Regions from separate parts of the Xanthomonas sp. F1 genome, predicted to be linked through region 4. Evidence: predicted binding sites of a transcription regulator. Region 4 holds the regulator's gene; each other region holds the start of a gene.
What was found. The regulator FliA, encoded in region 4, starts transcription of late flagellar genes. The targets are predictions, from matches to a motif close to TAAAGTTTNNCNNNCNNNGGCCGATAA.
Positions count from the first base shown of each region.

Region 1: the regulator FliA is predicted to act here: its motif matches at 2,915-2,941, upstream of GGR71_RS02030 (methyl-accepting chemotaxis protein).
Region 2: the regulator FliA is predicted to act here: its motif matches at 2,599-2,625, upstream of GGR71_RS19265 (methyl-accepting chemotaxis protein).
Region 3: the regulator FliA is predicted to act here: its motif matches at 1,867-1,893, upstream of GGR71_RS03615 (methyl-accepting chemotaxis protein).

Region 1 is NZ_JACHOK010000001.1:455,349-460,129, forward strand. Features, by position in the region: gene GGR71_RS02030 (methyl-accepting chemotaxis protein) at 495-2,753, opposite strand; gene GGR71_RS02035 (pectate lyase family protein) at 3,215-4,279, opposite strand; gene GGR71_RS02040 (M1 family metallopeptidase) at 4,697-4,781, opposite strand, start outside.
Region 2 is NZ_JACHOK010000012.1:64,764-69,544, reverse strand. Features, by position in the region: gene GGR71_RS19290 (TetR/AcrR family transcriptional regulator) at 1-132, opposite strand, end outside; gene GGR71_RS19285 (hypothetical protein) at 552-707, shown strand; gene GGR71_RS19280 (DUF1653 domain-containing protein) at 749-988, opposite strand; gene GGR71_RS19275 (hypothetical protein) at 1,182-1,652, shown strand; gene GGR71_RS19270 (YiiX/YebB-like N1pC/P60 family cysteine hydrolase) at 1,759-2,562, shown strand; gene GGR71_RS19265 (methyl-accepting chemotaxis protein) at 2,701-4,781, shown strand, end outside.
Region 3 is NZ_JACHOK010000001.1:879,393-884,173, forward strand. Features, by position in the region: gene GGR71_RS03610 (DUF2339 domain-containing protein) at 1-1,692, opposite strand, end outside; gene GGR71_RS03615 (methyl-accepting chemotaxis protein) at 1,948-3,024, shown strand; gene GGR71_RS03620 (hypothetical protein) at 3,325-3,780, shown strand; gene gap (type I glyceraldehyde-3-phosphate dehydrogenase) at 4,025-4,781, opposite strand, start outside.
Region 4 is NZ_JACHOK010000004.1:212,653-217,433, forward strand. Features, by position in the region: gene GGR71_RS11580 (chemotaxis protein CheA) at 1-790, opposite strand, end outside; gene GGR71_RS11585 (protein phosphatase CheZ) at 795-1,406, opposite strand; gene cheY (chemotaxis response regulator CheY) at 1,407-1,799, opposite strand; gene GGR71_RS11595 (RNA polymerase sigma factor FliA) at 1,817-2,566, opposite strand; gene GGR71_RS11600 (MinD/ParA family ATP-binding protein) at 2,563-3,447, opposite strand; gene flhF (flagellar biosynthesis protein FlhF) at 3,434-4,781, opposite strand, start outside.

The DNA of each region.
Region 1 (4,781 bases), on a different contig from region 4:
GTTGTATTGCAATTGCCGGCATAGCACTTGCTTGCGGTGAAAGCGCGAGAGATGGAAGAAATTTTCTGATTGGCCCTGGCGCGCCCATGCCCAAGCGCGCGACGCAGGCACGGAATGCGATCGCAGTCACGTCGCAGCATCGGCAGGGAGATGGGGCATGCGAAGGGCGCGCGGCACAGTCGTGCAAAGCGCGCACGTCACCCCTGACGCACGCTGCGCTCGCGCGCTGCAGCCAATGGATGAATCAGGCAGGCAACACGCCCACGCGGAGACACGTGCGCGCCAGGGCAGCAGTGTCGAGGGCCGCCACGGTGCGCGGGACAGCGTGGCTGGTCCGTTAGAAACAAGAGTGCCGTACCCTCGCAGGCACGGCATATCGACTGCACCGGCAGGCGCCGGATCGGCGTCACGTGGCGCCGGCAGCAAGGCGACCGGCCTGCGCGGAGCGGGCAGCGCGCATCGCACCGCCCGCCCGATACCGCACGCGGCGCGGCTCAGAACTCCTGCCAATCCTTGTCCAGCGCCAGCGCCGCAGCGGGCTGCGCCGCACGCCGCATCGGCGTGGGCCCGGCCGCCACCGCACGGACGCTGCGCTTGCCTGCGGGTGCCGCGTTGGTGGGATGACGCGGTGCCTGCACCACCGGCGCGGCCGCCGAGGCATCCAGCTTGAACAGTGCCACCGCCTGGCTCAGTTCCACCGCCTGCTGCTCCATCGAGCGCGCCGCCGCACTGGCCTCTTCCACCAGCGCCGCGTTCTGCTGCGTGCTCTCGTCCATCTGCGTCACGGTCTGGTTGACCTGTTCGATGCCGGCCGACTGCTCCTGCGACGCAGCCGAGATCTCGCCCATGATGTCGGTGACGCGCTGCACCGAGGTCACGATCTCGGTCATGGTCTTGCCGGCCTGGTCGACCAGGGCCGAGCCTTCGGCCACACGGCTCACCGAATCGTCGATCAGGCTCTTGATCTCCTTGGCGGCGGCAGCGGAGCGCTGCGCCAAGGTGCGCACCTCGCTGGCGACCACGGCGAAACCGCGGCCCTGGTCGCCGGCACGCGCCGCCTCCACCGCCGCGTTGAGCGCGAGGATGTTGGTCTGGAAGGCGATGCCGTCGATCACCGAGATGATGTCGCCGATCTTCTTCGAGGAGGCTTCGATGCCGCTCATGGTGGTCACCACCTGGCCGACCACGCTGCCGCCCTGCGCGGCGACCGAGGCCGCGCCGGCGGCCAGCTGATTGGCCTGGCGCGCGTGCTCGGCGTTCTGGCGAACGGTGGAGGTCAGTTCCTCCATCGAGGCGGCGGTCTCTTCCAGGCTGGCGGCCTGCTGCTCGGTGCGGCGCGACAGGTCGTCGTTGCCGGCGGCGATCTCGGTGGCCGCGGCATTGATCGATACCGCCGAGTGCTTGATGCGGCCGACGATGCCGGCCAGCTGTTCGGCAGTGGCGTTGGCGTCGTCGCGCATCTGCGCGAACACGCCGCGGAAATCGCCGTGCATGCGTGCGGTCAGATCGCCCGCGGCGATCGCCTGCAGCAGCGTCGACAGCGCCTGCAGGTTGCCGTCGGCGGTGGCCATCAGCTGGTTCAGGCTCTCCACCATCAGCCGGAAGTCGTACTGGAAGCGCTCGGCGTCGCCGCGCGCGCTGAAATCGCCGTCGGCGGCCGAGGTGGCCAGTTGCTTGATCTGCCCGTTCATTGCCGACAGATTGGCCTTGACCTCGTCCATGGTCTGGCTCAACACCGCTTCTTCGCCGGGGAGACGGTCCATGTCCTGCGACAGGTCGCCGATCGCGTAGCGGCCCATGATCTGCGCCAGGCGCGTCTTCACCGCCAGGTGCGAGGCCACCAGCGCGTTGGTCTCGGCCGCCATGCGTCCGTAGTCGCCGGGGAAGGCCTGCGCTTCGATGCGGTGGCTGACCTCGCCGGCATCGTGGCGCTTGGCCATCTCCAACTGCGCGCCGATCAGGTTGCCGACCTGCTGCTGCATGCCCTGCATCGCGACCAGCAGCCGCCCGGTCTCGTCCCTGGCGTCGGTGCGCACGTCGTTGTCGAGCTTGCCGTTGGCGATCGCCTCGGCGACGCGGGTGGCGCGCGTCAGCGGCACGGTGAGGCTTCGGGTGATCAGCCAGGCCAGCAGGCCGCTGACGATCACCACGATGGCGCCGCCTGCGATCAACAAGGCACGGCCGCGATCCATGGCTGCCTCGGCGTTCGCATACGCCTTGGCGCCCTGCTCGCGCTGCCGGTTGGCATAGACGCTGAGCGCCTCCTGCCATTGTTGGGTGGACGGCGCGGCCTGGGCCATCAGCACCTTCAGTGCCTCCGCGTCCTTGTCCTGCATGCCCAGATCCAGCACCTCCTGGTTGGCGACACGCGTACGCGCATACGCATCGTCGATCGCCTTGCGCATCTGCACGCCGACCGGGCTGGTATTGGGAATCGCGTAGAGCTTGTCGTGGATCTCGCCGTAATAGCGGCGCTGCTCGTCGACGACCTTGGCGAAGCCCTCGTTCTCTTCCCGGGTGGTCGGCAGCACGATGTTGCGCAGGTTGATCGCGATCAGCGAGCTCGCGTTGCGCATTTCGCCGGTGTAGTCGAGGATCTGCATGCGCCGATTGACGATGGTATCCATCATGTCGCGTGACTGTTTCAACGTCAGCAGGCCAGCGCCGACGAGGGTGCAGGACAACAGGATGAGGACACCGAAGGCGCAGGCAAGCCGCGTCCCGACGTTGTAGCGTTGCAGGAAACCGATCATGGGGGGTACCAAGTGAGAAAGGGGGGGAGCCCCCGTCACGACCTGGGATCGCGCACGACACTGCCAGGCGAAAAGCCCGGACGCGATGCGACGGAGAAGAAGACGAAGACACTTCCAGCACCGACCGCATCGGGGATGTCACGTGCGGGGACTCGCTTTATGTAGCGGCGGCCGCGCGCGATTCTTGATGCGTAACTGAGCACACTTTTTGAAGCCCCTCAGCATCGTGACCGCAGCGTGTACGGCGGCACCGGCAAGCCGCAAAAGACGCCCAATGGCGTCAAATCCACGTGAAACAATGGCGCCCGTACCATTCCCAGGCTAAGAACGCAGCAACGAACGCACCATTTTGGGGTTTTCGCGCTGCGCCCTACAAATGCCGCAAACGGCACACATTTTGTGACGGATATATAACAGGACAACGACGGCCTCCGCGCCATGGCACGCGGAGGCAGCGCGTCTCACTCGGCCAGGTTGGTGCCGGCACCGGCGGTGGCGATGACCTTGGCCTTGACCTGCGCGGCGGGGATCGCCGTGTACAGATAGCCCAGCGGCTCCGGATAGGTCTTGGACGAGATCCAGGTGGTGGCGTTGGCGTAGGGCTTGCTGGTGCTCTCCGGTGCGGTCCAGCTGATGCCGCTGCCGACGTAGTTGTTGATCAGGTCCCAATAGCCGATCTCGCTGCTGTCGCGCGAGGTGACCGGGTTCTTGATGTTCTCGAAGTAGTTGGCCTCGATCAGCGCCACGCCGCCCATGCGCACGTTGATGCCGGAGGTGAAGACGTTGTTGAAGTAGTTGTTGTAGATGTGGCTCAAGCCGCGCCGCTGCAGCGGCAGGCGCGATTCCACGTTCTCGAAGCGGTTGTGGTGGTAGGTGGTGCGCGCGGCGGCGTTCTGGGTGTCGCTGTCGCTGTAGCCGTTGAGCGCGACCTTCTGGTAGTCGTGGATGTAGTTGTACGAGACGGTGACGTGGTTGACGCCCTTCTTCATGTCGATGCCGCCGTCGAAGGACGCGTCGCCGGCGCCGGGGCACTTGGTCAGCGAGGCGAAGATGGTGTTGTGGTCCACCCAGATGTTGGACGGCTGGCCGCTGGAATTGCCTTCCAGCGAGATCGAATCGGCATCCTCGCCGCCCGGCAGCAGGCCGATGGTCATGTTGCGGATGATGACGTTGTGCGCGTTGCCGACCACGCGCACGCCGAAGTTGGCCGAGGAGCCGTTGGCGCCTTTGATGGTGATGTCGCGCTTGTTCTTGATCTGCACGGTCTTGGCCGGCAGTTTCCATTGCGCGCACACGTCGGTGATACTGGCGTAGTTGAAGCTGCCGGTGTAGGTGAGCACCAGGCCGCCGGAACCGGCGTAGTTGTCGATCGCCGTCTGCATCGCCTCCATCGTGGCCACGTTGAGCGGGATGGCGCTGCCGCCCCCGGTGGTATTGGCCCCATAGCCCACCGGGCCGGCGAAGGCCGGGCTGGCGCCCATGGTCAGCGCGAGCGCCAGTGCGCCCCTGCGGAACTGCTGCTGCATGATGTCTCTCCCATCTGTCGCGATGAGTGCAAAGCGCATGGCAGTGTGCGCATGCGCCGGCACGGGGGCGTGGGGGCCGGCGCATTCTTGGAATGCGCGCCGCGGCCTACGCAATCGCCACGACGCCGAACTGGAACCCCACACTCCATTCGCCGCGCGGGACAGGACAAGCGGACACGCACGGTCCGCAGGAGACAGACAGCGACAGCCAGGGACAGGCCGTCTACACACGCGCCGCGTTGCGCAGCGGTGGCCGGCAATGACGGCGAACGCACGCGCATCGCACACATCGCCAGCGACGCCAGGGCACTCCCCCGGGACAGGCGCCCACCGCTGACGTGCGACCGCAAATGTTGCGGCCGCAGCACATTTGCGCAGGCCAGCCGACGCCGACGCGGCGCGGATGGCCGCGCGCGCTCAGCTCACCGTGTCGAGCCGGTTGTCGCTGCGGTCGGCATCGGGCAGCACGTGGTCCGGATCCAGGGTCACGTGCAGCACCTTC
Region 2 (4,781 bases), on a different contig from region 4:
GCTGGCCTCGGCGGTCAACACGTCCATCGAGGTATGCGCGAAGCCGTGTGTGGCGAATGCCTGCCGTGCCGCGGCCAGCAGGCTGGCGCGGGTGGTCTCGATCATCTCGCGGCGGCTGCGGCGCTGGTGCATCGGGGGATCTCACTCACATACGCGGCGTACGTTATTTGCGTACAGGGCGTATGTCAATGTATCTCGATTGGATCTGGCCCACACCCGGCAGGTCTGGTGGCTCGCCAGCCGGTACACCAGTGCGTCTCGAAGACGTGCCCCCACGGGGGCATTCGCCACGAACGCCTCCGCCAGGCATCGCCGTCACCGACAGCGCGGTAGCCGCGGCATGTGGAGGCGTTGGGTGACAAACCCGAGCGATGCCCGGGCGTGTCGCGAGGGCCGTCGCCAGGGCCGCCGACGAGACGCGTCAGGGCAGATGCATCCGGTTGCCGTACGTACGCGAGGCACGCGTCGCGCCGACGTCGCTCACGCGCTAGCCAAGGCCTTCACTACGTGTGTGGTGTGGTGACCGCTGTGCAACCGAATTGGAATGTCGAATGGACACCACGCTGATGCCCTGGGTCGCCGGACTGTTCGTCCTGCTCATTGCCGCGATGCTGTATCTGGTGACGCGCGCCAAGAAGAACCGCAACCGTCCGGCGCAGGATCACGCCGCGACCAAGAGCGACGTGGACAGCGCGGCAAAGCGCTAGCGCGTCGGCTCAGGCGTGGCCGCGGCCATCGCCCGCATCGGTCAGGCGTCCGCGTCGAGCAGCGCGAAGCGCGGGCGCCGCACGCCGTCGACCTCCACCTGCTCGACGAACATCGGGTACGGCCGCACCCACATCGCGCCTTCGCCGTAGAGCGGCCGGTACAGCACCAGCGGTTCCAGCGTTTCGCTGCTGCGGACCACCCCCAGCACCTCGTACTCGCCGCCCCTGAAGTGGCGGTAGCGACCCAGGGCGATGGAGGGCAGCGGGCTGAGGTCGCGCATCGAGGCGTCCGTGTGGGGCGGGGAGCGGGAGTGTAGCCGCCTCGGGCATGCCGGGTCGGGAGGGCGCCTGCGTGCGCCGCAGCTCGGGAAGTGCTGTGTGGATCCCGGATCGCCACGTAGACGAAGGTGCCCTGCCTTTGCAGTGCAAGCAATGCTGGCAGACATGGGAGCGAGGGCGCCGATACCGTGACGGATGGCCCGAACGACCCGACAGGCGCCGCCCCCGCCGGCGCAGACATGGTGGCAAGGACTCTCGTTCAAGCGCACCGCCGCCGAGGTGTCGGCGGTGCTGGTGGTAATCGGCGCGACCTACGGCTTCGTGCAGTACGTGGAGGTCAAGCCGCTGCAGCGGCAGTTGGCCGAGGCGCAGGCCGGCGCCTGCGATGCCAAGGCCGCGGCCATGTCGGGGATGCTGAGCCTGCTGCCGGGCGAGAGCCGCACGCTCTTCGACGGCGCGCTGACCATCGCCAATCTCACGCCAGCGCAGGACGATGCCAGGGTGCGGCTGCGCATCGCACCGCTGGGCGCGGCTGTGGTCGACAAGCTGGAACCCGTGCCGGGAGACCGCTTCCTGGTGCAAGTGCCGGGCCGCGGTCGCTATGCGGTCTACCTGCGTTCCAGCAGCGCGCAGTTCGTGGAGCTGTCGATCCTGCGGCAACCGTGAGCCGTGCGCTGGCGCTGGCACGCCATTCAAGAAATCCCGTGCAAGGCCGCCATCCCTGTTAGCGAAGCCGTTTCGCCGAAGCGGCCGTCCCCCGGGGGGAACGCGCATGCTGTCCTTGCCACGTTTGCTGGGCCGCCACCTGGCCAAGTTCCTGTCCAAGCCGCGCCGCCACGGCTCGCAGCTGCCGACCAGCCCGCCGCACCTGCTGCGCGCCACGCTGCGCAAGGGCGACGTACTGCTGGTCGAGGGCAACAGCCGCTTCTCCACCGCCATCAAGTATCTGAGCCAGTCCACCTGGTCGCACGCGGCGCTGTACATCGGCGACCATGTGGCCGCGCTTCCCGGCGAGGAAGCGCCGCTGTTCTGCGATGTCGACATCAATGTCGGCGTGCGCTTGGTCGGGCTGAGCGAGTTCGCTGGCCTGCACACGCGCATCTGCCGCCCGGTCGGGTTGAGTGCGCAGGAGATCGAGACCGTGGTGGAGTACATGGTCTCGCGGGTCGGCAACAGCTACGACCTGAAGAACATCTTCGATCTGGCGCGCTATCTGATCCGCACGCCGCCGCTGCCGTCGTCGGTGAAGCGTCGCTTCCTGGAGTTGGGCAGTGGCGAGCCGACCCGGGCGATCTGCTCGACGCTGCTGGCACAGGCCTTCGGGGCGATCCGCTACCCGATCCTGCCGGAGATCGACCAGACGCCGCCGGTGGACAGCGAAGCCGTGGAAGACGCGGAGATCCTGTATCCGCGCCATCCCAGCCTGACGCTGCCGCGCGATTTCGACGTGTCGCCGTACTTCAACGTGGTCAAGCCGCGGCTGCAGCACGGCTTCGACTTCCATCGCCTGGTGTGGGAGCCGCACACCGCCGCGCCGCACGCAGACCCGACACCGCTGGATGCGGCGATGGCGTGACTGAAAACGTCTTCAGCGCGGAACTGTGTTGCCCGTTCATCTTGTTCAACCCGCGGCCGTTCAAGTTCGACTGCATGCGGGCCGATACCAGAGTCCGTTTTTAGGGTTTTTCCTGACACCATGACTCCCATCCAGTTCCTGCGCCGCCGTATCGCCAATCTGCCGATGGCACGCAAGTTCGTCGTGCTGTGCACGCTGATCGCGCTCGGCGTGATCCTGCTCGCGGTCGCTGCCGCACGCCTGCAGTATCTGAACCTGGTCGATGCGCGCAAGCAGACCGTCAAGACCCAGGTCGACATGGGCATGAGCGTCATTCAGCACTATGCCAACCTGGCCAAGCGCGGCGAGATGACCGAGGCGCAGGCACAGGCGGCGGCGAAGGGCGCGCTCGCCGACATGAGAACCAATGGCGGCGTGGATTACTTCTTCGTCATCAACCCGCAGATGCACGTCATCATGCATCCCAAGCGCCCGGTCGGCGCCGACATGAGCGACTACAAGAGCGACGCCGGGGAATACGTCTACCGCGACATCGTGAGCACGGTGCGTAGCGGCGACGGTTTCAGCTATTACACCGCGCCTAAGCCCGGCAAGTCGGTGCAGCTGCCGAAGATCAGCTATGGCGCGCTGTACCCGCAATGGAACTGGGTCCTGGCGATGGGCGTGTATGCCGAAGACATCCAGGCCGAGGCGATGGGCTTCACCAAGATCCTCGCCGTGATCGGCGGCGGCTTGGTGGTGCTGGTGGTGGGCCTGTGCTGGCTGATCGCCGGTGCCATCGTCACGCCGCTGCGCGGCGCGACGCGCACCGCCGAGGCGATCGCCTCCGGCCGTTTCGACAATCCGATCAAGGTGGAGTCGCGCGACGAAACCGGGCAGCTGATGGCCAGCATGCAGCAGATGCAGACCCAGTTGCAGCGCTTCAACGGCGAGATGCAGACCCTGGTGCGGCTGCAGCAGGGCGAGGACATCAGCCACCGCATGCCGGAAGACTTCCCGGGCGACTACGGCACGCTGGCGCATGGCATGAACACGGCGCTGTTCGAACACCTGGACGCCATCGTCGAGGCCATGGCGATCATGGACGAGTACGGCCGCGGCGACCTGCGCCGCGACATGCGCCGCCTGCCGGGGCAGCGCGCCGCGCTGCACGAGGCGCTGGACGTGGTCAAGACCAACCTGTCGGCGGTCAACGGCGACATCGCGCGCCTGGCCGATGCGGCCGCCCGCGGCGACTTCAGCGCGCGCGGCGACGAGGCGCGCTACGAGTTCGCGTTCAAGGAAATGGTGGAAGCGCTGAACCGGCTGATGCGCCAGGCCGACAGCGGCCTGGCCGACGTCGGCCGGATCATGGGCGCGATCGCCGATGGCGATCTGTCGCAGCGTGTTGACGTGCGCTACGAAGGCGCGTTCGGCAAGCTCGCCGATGCCGCCAACCGCACCGCCGAACAATTGACCGGCATTGTGCAGGGCATCCAGCGCGCGGTCGGCTCGATCAACACCGCCGCCAGCGAGATCGCCAGCGGCAACAGCGACCTGTCGGTGCGCACCGAGCAGCAGGCGGCCAGCCTGGAAGAAACCGCCGCCTCGATGGAGGAGCTGACTTCCACGGTCAAGCAGAACGCCGACAGCGCGCGCCAGGCCAACCAGCTGGTGCTGAGCACCGGCGAGGTGGCCGAGAACGGCGGCCGCGCGGTCGAGGAAGTGGTGACGACCATGGCCTCGATCAGTGCCGCGTCGGCGCGCATCGCCGACATCATCGGCGTGATCGACGGCATCGCCTTCCAGACCAACATTCTGGCGTTGAACGCGGCGGTGGAAGCCGCGCGCGCCGGCGAACAGGGCCGCGGCTTCGCGGTGGTGGCTTCGGAAGTGCGCTCGCTGGCGCAGCGCTCGGCCGCCGCGGCCAAGGAGATCAAGACCCTGATCTCCGACTCCGTGCAGGAAGTGGAGCAGGGCTCGACCCTGGTCAACCGCGCCGGCACCACCATGGCCGAGGTGGTCGCCTCGGTGAAGCGGGTCACCGACATCATGGCCGAGATCTCCGCGGCCAGCGCCGAACAGAGCGCGGGCATCGACCAGGTCAGCAAGACGGTGATGCAGCTGGACGAGAGCACGCAGCAGAACGCGGCGCTGGTGGAAGAAGCCAGCGCGGCGGCCAAGAGCATGGAAGACCAGGCAGCGGAACTGGCGCGTGCGGTGGCGGTGTTCCGCCTCGC
Region 3 (4,781 bases), on a different contig from region 4:
CAGGATCTCGGCAACGCCGATGCCGCACCACCAGGCCAGTCCCCACAGGTAGTAGCCCAGCGCCGGCATGGCGGCCCGCTCACGGCGGTAGCACCAGGCGCTGACGAAGCCGGCCAGGGCCAGCAGCAGCGCGCTCATGCAGGTGGCATTGGCCACAGCCTGGGTGTCGTGCACCGCCGCGTCCAGGCCCAGGGTGAAGCCGAATGCGGCCGCCAGTTGCAGCCCGGCGCCGCTGAGCTGCGGCAGCCAGCGCCGCTGGCGCAGGCCCAGCCACACCAGCGCCGCCCCCTCCAGCGCGAAGACGCTGGCGGTGGCCCGCGCGGACAATGCCAAGGGGACCGCGAGCGTGGCGAAGCCCACCGCCAGCACCGCATACGCCTGCCCCAGCAGCGCGAAGCGGGCGCGCCGGATCAGCGCCGCCGCCAGCAGCGCATAGAGCGCCGCCAGGCCCAGTGCGCACAAGGCCAGCGGCATGCGCTCGCCGCGCAGCAGCCCCGCCTGCAGCGAAAACGCGATCAGCGGCGTGCCGAACAGCAGGCTGCCATCGATCAGCGTACTGCGCGTGGCCTCCTGGCGCCGCGCGTACAGGATCGGGATCAGCAGGTAGAAGGCGAAGAACAGCAGCAGGAAGGGTTCGGTGCTGGCGAACTTGTCCGGCCGGTACTGCAACACGCCCCACAGCGTGCCGATGCCGAAGGTGAAGCCGAACCCGAGCAGGTTCAGCACCCGCCACGGCCGGTACCAGGCGATCGCGAATACCGCCGCGTTGAGCAGCGCGTAGTAGGAGAACAGCGCGACATGGTTGCCGCTGCCGGTGGACAGCCACAGCGGCGCGAGGAAGCCGGCCAGCGTGCCCAGTACCGCCAGCGTGCTCGAGTCCTGCGCCACCGCCAGCACGCACATGCCCGCGACCAGGGCGATGCTCAGCGCCAGCGCCGCGCCGGCGGGAATCAGCCCGGACAGTTTGAATGCGGCGAACACGGTCAGCAGCAACACGCCGATCGCCCCGCCCTGCAGCGCCAGCGCAAAGCTGCGCTTGCGCGTGCGCTGGTGCCAGCCGAAGGCCAGGCCGGCCAGCGACGCGGCGGCGATGCCGGCGTAGCGCAGCTCGATCGGCATGCGCAACCAGCCCTGGTCGCCGGCGTACTTCAGCAGTGCGGCGACGCCGGCCAGCAGCACCAGCATGCCGATCTTGACCGGCACGTTGCCCTCGGTGAACCAGCGTTTGATCCCGCCCAGCAGCCGCTCGATCGGATCAGGCCGATGCAGCGCGTTGATCGCGGCGCTAGCGGCGGCCCGCGCCTGCGCCTGCTCCCGCTCGGCTCGTTCGACTGCGGCGGCCAGCGTCGCGAAATCGTCGGCCTGCGGCGGCACCGGCAAGGGCGGCGGCAGCGGCGGCGGCACGCCGGCATCCTCCGCGACCTGGTGCGGACGCGCGAGATCGAGGGACGCCGCGATCGGCAAGCCCTCGGCCTCCACCTCGGGTTCGGCGGCAGCATCGGACTCCCCGGCCGCGGCCACGGGGCCGACCCAGGCCGTCGCAGGTGCCGCCGGGGCGGCGGCCATCCGTGCGACCTGCGCTTCCAGCGCGGCGAGCCGCTGGCGCAGGCGCGACTGCCCGACCAGGGCCACGATCAACAGTACCGGCACCGCCAGCACCGCCAACACCACCAGCACGATCAACATCTCCATTCGGCTCGCATCTCCACAGCGGTGGCGCCGCGCCCCTGGCGCGTGTCCGGTGCCCGGCGGCGCCGGACCTGGCGCAGATGGTAGACGTTTTCGGTGCCGGCATCGGCGCTGGGCCGGGCCGCAACCCAGGCAGGGCAAGGCCCGGCGTTCCGACGAACGGTCTTCACGCCACCCTCAAGGCGTCAGATCGACGGCCGCTACACCCCTTACCACGTCGTGCGTCTGCTGTTCCCTCCCACCCCACCGGCAGCATGAATGAACCTACCCGCCCACCCCGCCGAAGCGGGGATCGATGACCATATCCGCTCGGTGGTCGGCCTGTCCGACCAGTTGCTTGGCCAACTGCGCCGCTCGTTGCAGGGCATCGACGCGATCAACCGCACCACCCACATGATCTCGATGAACGCGCGCATCGAATCGGCGCGGATCGGCGCCGCCGGACGCGGCTTCAGCGTCATCGCACAGGAAATGGACGGGCTGTCGCGGCGCGTGGCCGAGGCCACCCAGGACCTGGACAAGGTCGCCGCGCGCACCAGCGCCGAGATGCGGCAAACCCTGGGCCGGCTGCAGGACGACGTGCGCCGCACGCGGCTGAGCGAACTGGCGCTGAGCAACATCGACCTGATCGACCGCAATCTCTACGAGCGCAGTTGCGACGTGCGCTGGTGGGCCACCGACGCCGCGGTGGTGGCGGCGGCGCGCGCCGACAGCGACGCCGAGGCGCTGGCCTACGCCTCGCGGCGCATGGGCCAGATCCTGGATTCGTACACGGTCTACTTCGACCTGATCCTCGCCGGCAGCGATGGCCGCATCCGCGCCAACGGCCGGCCGCGGCAGTTCGCCTCGGCCGGCAGCGACGTCTCCACGCAGCCGTGGTTCGAGCAGGCCATGCGCACCCGCAGCGGCGAGGATTTCAGCTTCCAGGGCGTGCATGCCAGTGCGCTGGCCGATGGCGAGCGAGTGCTGGTGTACGCGTGCACGGTCCGCGAGGGCGGCCGCATCGATGGCCGCGTGCTGGGCGTGCTGGGCATCGTGTTCCGCTGGGACGCGCTGGCGCAGACGATCGTGCAGCGCACGCCGTTGTCCGAATCCGAATGGGGCCGCAGCCGCGTCTGCATCGTCGATGCGCAGGGCCACGTCTTGGCCGACTCGGCCGGGCGCATGCTGCAGGACCGGATCGACTTCGACGGCCGCGACGCCTTGTTCAAGCAGCCGCGCGGCGCCATGCTGATCGACCTCGACGGCCGGCCGCACTGCATCGCGCATGCCGCCTCGCCCGGCTACGAAACCTACCGCACCGGCTGGCACTCGCTGATCCTGCAAGCGCTGTAGTCCGCACGCGACGCACGGCGTCCTGCGCGAAAAAGCGGCAGCGGATCACAGCGCAACGCGCGCCGCGTGGACACGGTACGCGAGCGGCGGCATGCCGCATCGCGTTCGCGCTCCCGGCCATCGGCATCGCCGACAAAGGTGTCGTCGCTGCCTGAATGCCGCCGCGTGCTGTATTGACGGCGTCATTTCGCCATGCCTAAGCTCGTTGCGCCGCGCTGATGCCGGACCGACGCATCGCCTCGACGGCGACCGGTGCACGCTGGATTGCAGACGCCACTCCCCAGGTAAACGGACATGACCATGAAACCCTTTCGCACCCTGCTGATCTCGGCCCTGCTGGCCGCGTCCTTCGCCGCTCCCGCCCTGGCCGAGAAGGTCGACAATCCGGATCTCTACACCCCCGATGCGGTCAAGAAGAACATCGTCATCGGCAAGACCACCAGGGAGCAGGTGCGCGCCGTCTATGGCGAGCCCACCTACGTCTCCAGGACGTCCGGCAAGGAAGGCGGTTACGAGAAATCGTGGAGCTATCGCCCCAGCGAATCGCACGGCGAGAAGGCACGCAAGACCGCGACCGGCCTGCTGAAGCGGATGCTGCCCGGTTACTACACCGGCCCGGCGATCAACGAGGCGCAGGAGCATGGCGTCGGCGCGCGCAACGTCAAGTCGTACGACCTTGAAGTGGAATTCGATGCCAAGGGCGTGGTCACCGATTATCAGCAGAGCGAGAGCAACGTCTCCAAGGACGCGCTGTAACGGCGATCGGGATGGTGGAGGCGGCGCGGATCGCGCCGCTTCCGCCCGCTGCATCCGGGCCGCCGTCGCGGCGGGCAAGCCCATCGCAGCACATCTGCCAGAACACAAAAAGGAGCGCCGAGGCGCTCCTTTTTGTTTGCATCCGTTCGCTGGTGGCGTGTGTGCCTCCTGCCAACGGCGGCAGGAGGCAGCGGCGCTGCCGCAAGGCCGCGTCGCCCGCCACCGGCGGACGACGCGCGGCGGGTTACTTCGCCACCACCTTGACCATTTCCAGGCACTTGTTGGAATAGCCCCACTCGTTGTCGTACCAGGACACCAGCTTGACGAAGGTGCCGTCCAGGGCGATGCCGGCATCGGCATCGAAGATCGAGGTGCGCGCGTCGCCGCGGAAATCGGTGGCCACCACCTTGTCCTCGGTGTAGCCGAGGATGCCCTTCAGCGCGCCTTCGCTCTGCGCCTTCACCTCGGCGCAGATCTCGGCGTAGGTGGCCGGCTTCTCCAGTTCCACGGTCAGGTCGACCACCGACACGTCCGAGGTCGGCACGCGGAAGCTCATGCCGGTGAGCTTCTTGTTCAATTCCGGGATCACCACGCCGACCGCCTTGGCCGCGCCGGTGCTGGACGGGATGATGTTCTCCAGGATGCCGCGGCCGCCGCGCCAGTCCTTGTTGCTCGGGCCGTCCACGGTCTTCTGCGTGGCGGTGGCCGCGTGCACGGTGGTCATCAGGCCGCGCTTGATGCCCCACTTGTCGTTGATCACCTTGGCCAGCGGCGCCAGGCAGTTGGTGGTGCAGCTGGCGTTGGAGACGATGGCCTGGCCGGCATAGGTGCTGTCGTTGACGCCATAGACGAACATCGGCGTGTCGTCCTTCGACGGCGCCGACAGGATCACCTTCTTGGCGCCGGCGTCCAGATGCTTCTGCGCCGTTTCCTTGGTCAGGAACAGGCCGGTGGATTCGATCACCACGTCCACGCCGACCTCGCCCCACTTCAGCGCCGCC
Region 4 (4,781 bases):
TGCGCGTGCGCATCACCGCCGACTGCAGGCGCGCGGTGGCGATGTCCAGGCTGCTGACCGCACGGTCCAGTTCCTCGTCGCGCAGGCGCACGCGCAGGGTCTTGAGGCGGTTGCGCGAGAGCACCAGTTCGCCGATCAGGTTGACGATCGCGTCCAGGCGCTTGGTGTCCACGCGCACGGTGTGTTCGGGTTCGGCGGCCTTGGCCGGGGCGGCGGCCTTGGGCGCGGCGCTGGGCGCGCGCGGCGCCGGCTGCAGCGCCTGCGGTGTGGCCGTCGGCGGCGCATCGCCGTGCAACTGGTCCAGCAGCGCCTCGAATTCGTCGTCGCTGATCAGATCCCCCGCAGCCGCGGCGGTGGCCGGTACGGCGGCGGGTGCCGGCGCGGTGCTCTTGGCCGGCGCCGGGGCGGCGTCGCCGTGCGCATCGAACTGCGCGATCAGTTCCGTCGGCGCGCGTGGCGGCTCCTGGCCGCTGCCGAAGGCGTCGAGCATCGACTGCAGGTAGTCCAGCGACTGCTGCGCGGCGTCGAAGTGCCGCGCCTGCAGGATGGCCTGGCCGGCGCGGGCCATGCCCAGGGTTTCTTCGGCGGCGTGGCACAGCTCGACCATGGCGTTGATCGCCAGGAAGCCGGCGCCGCCCTTGAGCGTATGGAAGCCGCGGAACACGGCGTTGAGCTGGCCGCTGTCCTCGGGCGCCTGCTCCAGCGACACCAACTGCTCGCCGAGCCGGTCCAGGATTTCCTGGGCCTCGATGATGAAGTCGGCAGCGATGTCGTCGGGTACGGCGCTCATGGCATTACAGTCCCAGGCCCGAGAGCAGGTCGTCGGCGTCGTTCTGCGACACGCCGTGGCGGTCCAGGCCGGGCAGGGCCGGGCCGGCCAGGCCGCCGTCGGCCTTCTTGTTTTCTTCCTTCGGCGGCAAACCCAGTGCGCCGAAACCCTCATGCACGCGGCGCACGATGCCGGCGACGCGGCGGATGATCTGCCCGGTCAGGTCCTGGAAGCTCTGCGCCAGGGCCATCTCGGTGAGGTTGTGGCGGATCTTGTCGAGGATCTCGCTCTGGTCGCCGCTGAGGCCGCCGGCGGCCAGCTGGTTGGCCAGCGTGCGGCATTCCTCGGCCAGGTCCAGGGTGCGGTGGCTGGCCTGTTCGGTCATCTCCACCACGTGGTCCAGGCGCGAGCAGGCGTCGTCCAGTTCGCCGGCCTCGCTGGGTACCACCGGCAGTTCGCCGAGCGCCTGGCCCAGATCGCGCGCGAGCCGGCTCAGGCCCTGCATCATCGGCCGCGTCCGCCAGGCGGCGAGGGTGTCGATTTCCCGGCGCCAGCCGGCCTCGTCGCCATTCTCCAGCGCGTCCAGCGCGCCTTGCAGGCGTTCGATCAGGGCGGTACGTTCGGCGGTGGCTTCCATTTAGGCGGTCGCCCCCAGGCGCTCGAAGATCTTGCCCAGCTTCTCCTGCAGCGTCTGCGCGGTGAACGGCTTGATGATGTAGCCGTTCACGCCGCACTGCGCGGCCTCGATGATCTGCTCGCGCTTGGCCTCGGCGGTGACCATCAGCACCGGCAGGTGCTTGAGCTTGTCGTCGGCGCGGATGTTGCGCAGCAGATCGATGCCGGTCATGCCCGGCATGTTCCAGTCGGTGACCACGAACTCGAACGGCGCCGAGCGCAGCGCGGCCAGGGCGCTGTTGCCGTCTTCGGCCTCGGCGGTGTTGGTGAAGCCCAGATCGCCGAGCAGATTCTTGACGATGCGTCGCATCGTCGAGAAATCGTCCACGATCAAAATCCGCATGTTCTTGTTCACCACTGACTCCTAGGTTCCTATTCTTCGTCTTCCAGGCCGGCATCGGCGACTTGGAACGCCTTCAGGCGTCCGCGCAACCGTACCGTGGCCTGGCCATGGATCTGACACACGCGCGACTCGCTGACCCCGAGTACCGCGCCGATTTCCTTGAGGTTCAATTCCTGCTCGTAGTACAGCGACAGCACCAACTGCTCGCGTTCGGGCAACTGCGCGATGGCCTTGCCCAGCTCGCGGCCGAATTCGCTGCGCTCGAGCATCTGCTGCGGATTGGGTCCGCCCTTGGCGATGGTATCCAGCTCGCCATGGTCCTCGATGCGCGACTCCAGGCTCAGCACCTGGCCGCGGGCGGCATCTTCCATCAAACGCAGGTATTCGGGAAGCGGCATGTCCATCGCCGCGGCCACTTCGTTGGCGGCGGCGGCACGGCCGGTGCTCTGTTCGATCTTGCGGATCGCCGAGGCGGCGTCGCGGGCGCGGCGGTGCACCGAGCGCGGCACCCAGTCGCCACGGCGGATCTCGTCGATCATCGCGCCGCGGATGCGGATCGAGGCGTAGGTCTCGAACGAGGCGCCCTGTTCGGCGTCGTAGCTGCGCGAGGCCTCGATCAGGCCGATCATGCCGGCCTGGATCAGGTCGTCGATCTCGACGCTGGCCGGCAGCCGCGCGGCCAGGTGGTGGGCGATGCGCCGGACCAGGTCCGAGTGCTGGGCGATGTAGTCGTTGGCGCTGTTGCGCTGGACGGCGCGGTAGTGGGCGGCGGCGTTCATGCGGCCACCCCGCGCTGGATGATGCGTTCGACGAAGAACTCGACGTTGCCGCGTGGGGCGGTCGGCGCCTGCCAGCGTGCGGTGCGACGGGCGATCTCGGAGATCGCCTGCGCCGACGGGCTGGACGGGTAGGCCTTGACCACCGGCTGCTGGCGCTGCACCGACAGGCGCAGCCAGTCGTCCTGCGGCACGCAGCCCAGGTAGTTCAGCGACACGTCGCCGAGGAACTTCTCGCAGACCCGGCTGAGCTTGTCGTACAGCAGGCGGCCTTCGTTGAGGTCGCGGACCATGTTGGCGACGATCTGCACCCGGTCCACGCCGCGCTCGCGCGAGAGGACCTTGATCAGGGCGTAGGCGTCGGTGATCGAGGCCGGCTCGTCGCAGACCACCACCACCGCGTCCTGCGCGGCCTGGCAGAAGGTCAGCACGCTGTCGGTGATGCCCGCGGCGGTGTCGACGATCATCACGTCCAGCTCGCGCTGCAGCTCGGAGAACACGTTGACCAGGCCCACGTGCTGGGCCGGCGGCAGCTCGGCCATGTAGCGGCGGCCGGAGGCGGCGGGCACCACCATCAGCCCGTTGGGCATGTCGATCAGCACCTCTTCCAGGGTGCAGCGCCCGGCGACCAGGTCGGCCACGGTGAACTTGGGCGTCAGCCCCAGCAGCACGTCGACGTTGGCCAGGCCGAGGTCGGCGTCCAGCAGCAGGGTGCGCTTGCCCATGTCGGCCAGCGCCATGGACAGGTTCACCGAGATGTTGGTCTTGCCCACGCCGCCCTTGCCGCCGGTCACGGCGATGGTGCGCACCGGACCCAGCGGTTCGCTACGCGTCGCCGACAGGGGGAAGGCATTGGTCAGATTGACGTAGTCACGCGACGGCATGGGTCTGCTCCGGAGTACAGGGCTTATCGGCAGCGCGCCGCAAATCTTCAAGGCGCAATACCAGGCTGGCGGCGTTGGCGCGGTGCAGGTCGTCCGGCACACGCTGTCCATCGGTCACCCAGGTGATGGGGAGGCGGTGGTCCACGACCACCGACAAGGCACTGCCGAACCGCCCGGTCTCGTCCAACTTGGTCATGATGACCCCCTGCGGGTCGGCGCCGGCGAACCGGCGCACCACCTCGTCCAGGTCGGAGAAATGGGCATTGGCGGGAAGGACCAGCAAGGATCGGACCACACGCGAGGCGCGCAGCCAGTGCAGCTGGGCGGCCAGGGCGCGGTCGCGCTGGCCCATGCCGGCGGTGTCGATCAGCACCAGCTTGTAGTCGGCCAGGCGCTCCAGCAGCTGCTGCAGCGCGGCGTCGCTGTCGGCCTCGTGCACGGCGATGCCGAGCTGGCGGCCGTAGCTGTGCAGCTGTTCGCGGCCGCCGACGCGGACCGTGTCGGTGGTGACCAGGGCCACGTCGCGGGCGGCGTGGCGCTCCAGGAAGCGCGAGGCCAGCTTGGCGATGGTGGTGGTCTTGCCGGCACCGGTCGGGCCGATCAGGGCGATCACGCCGCCTTCCTCGAGCGGGTCCAGCGGGGCGATCGGCAGGCGCTTGGACAGCAGGCCCAGCATCAGCCCGCGACCGCGGTGCAGTTCCAGGTCGGCGGGGATCTGCATGACCACGTCGCGGGTGATGCCGCTGTCGAAGCCGTAGTCGTCCATCAGTTCCAGCGCCTGGGCGCGGACCGGCGAGCCGCGCAGGCGCTCGTCGGTGAGGCGGTTCATCTCGCGCTCGATCATCTGCCGCATCAGCGACAGTTCGTCGCGCAGCTGCGTCAATTGTTCGTCGTTCTGCGGGGCGGGGAAGGGCGGCACCGCCGCCAGTGGCGCGGCCGCCGGGATTCCGGCAGCGGCCGCCACGTCGGCCTTGGCCACGCTGGGGGCGGCCGCGGCCGGGCGCGCCACCGGTGTCAGCGCCACCGCGGCGACGTCGTCGCGCCAAGCCGGCACCGTCTCGGCGGCCGGAGCAGGCGGAGCGGCTGCGAACGGGCTGGGCATGGGCACGCTGATCGGGGCGTTGCGGAATACGTCTTCGGGAATGCTGAACTCGGCACGAGCCGGAGCCGGAGCCGGGGCCTTGGCCGCTGCGGCCGGGCGTGCTGCGGCAGCCGGGGCCGTCGCGGCGGGCATGACCGAGGCGGCAAGCGCCGCCGGCTGGGTCAGCGGCCGGGTGGCGGCGGCCGGGGCGGTCGCGGCACCACCGCGGCGCTCGCTGATCGCGGCCATCATC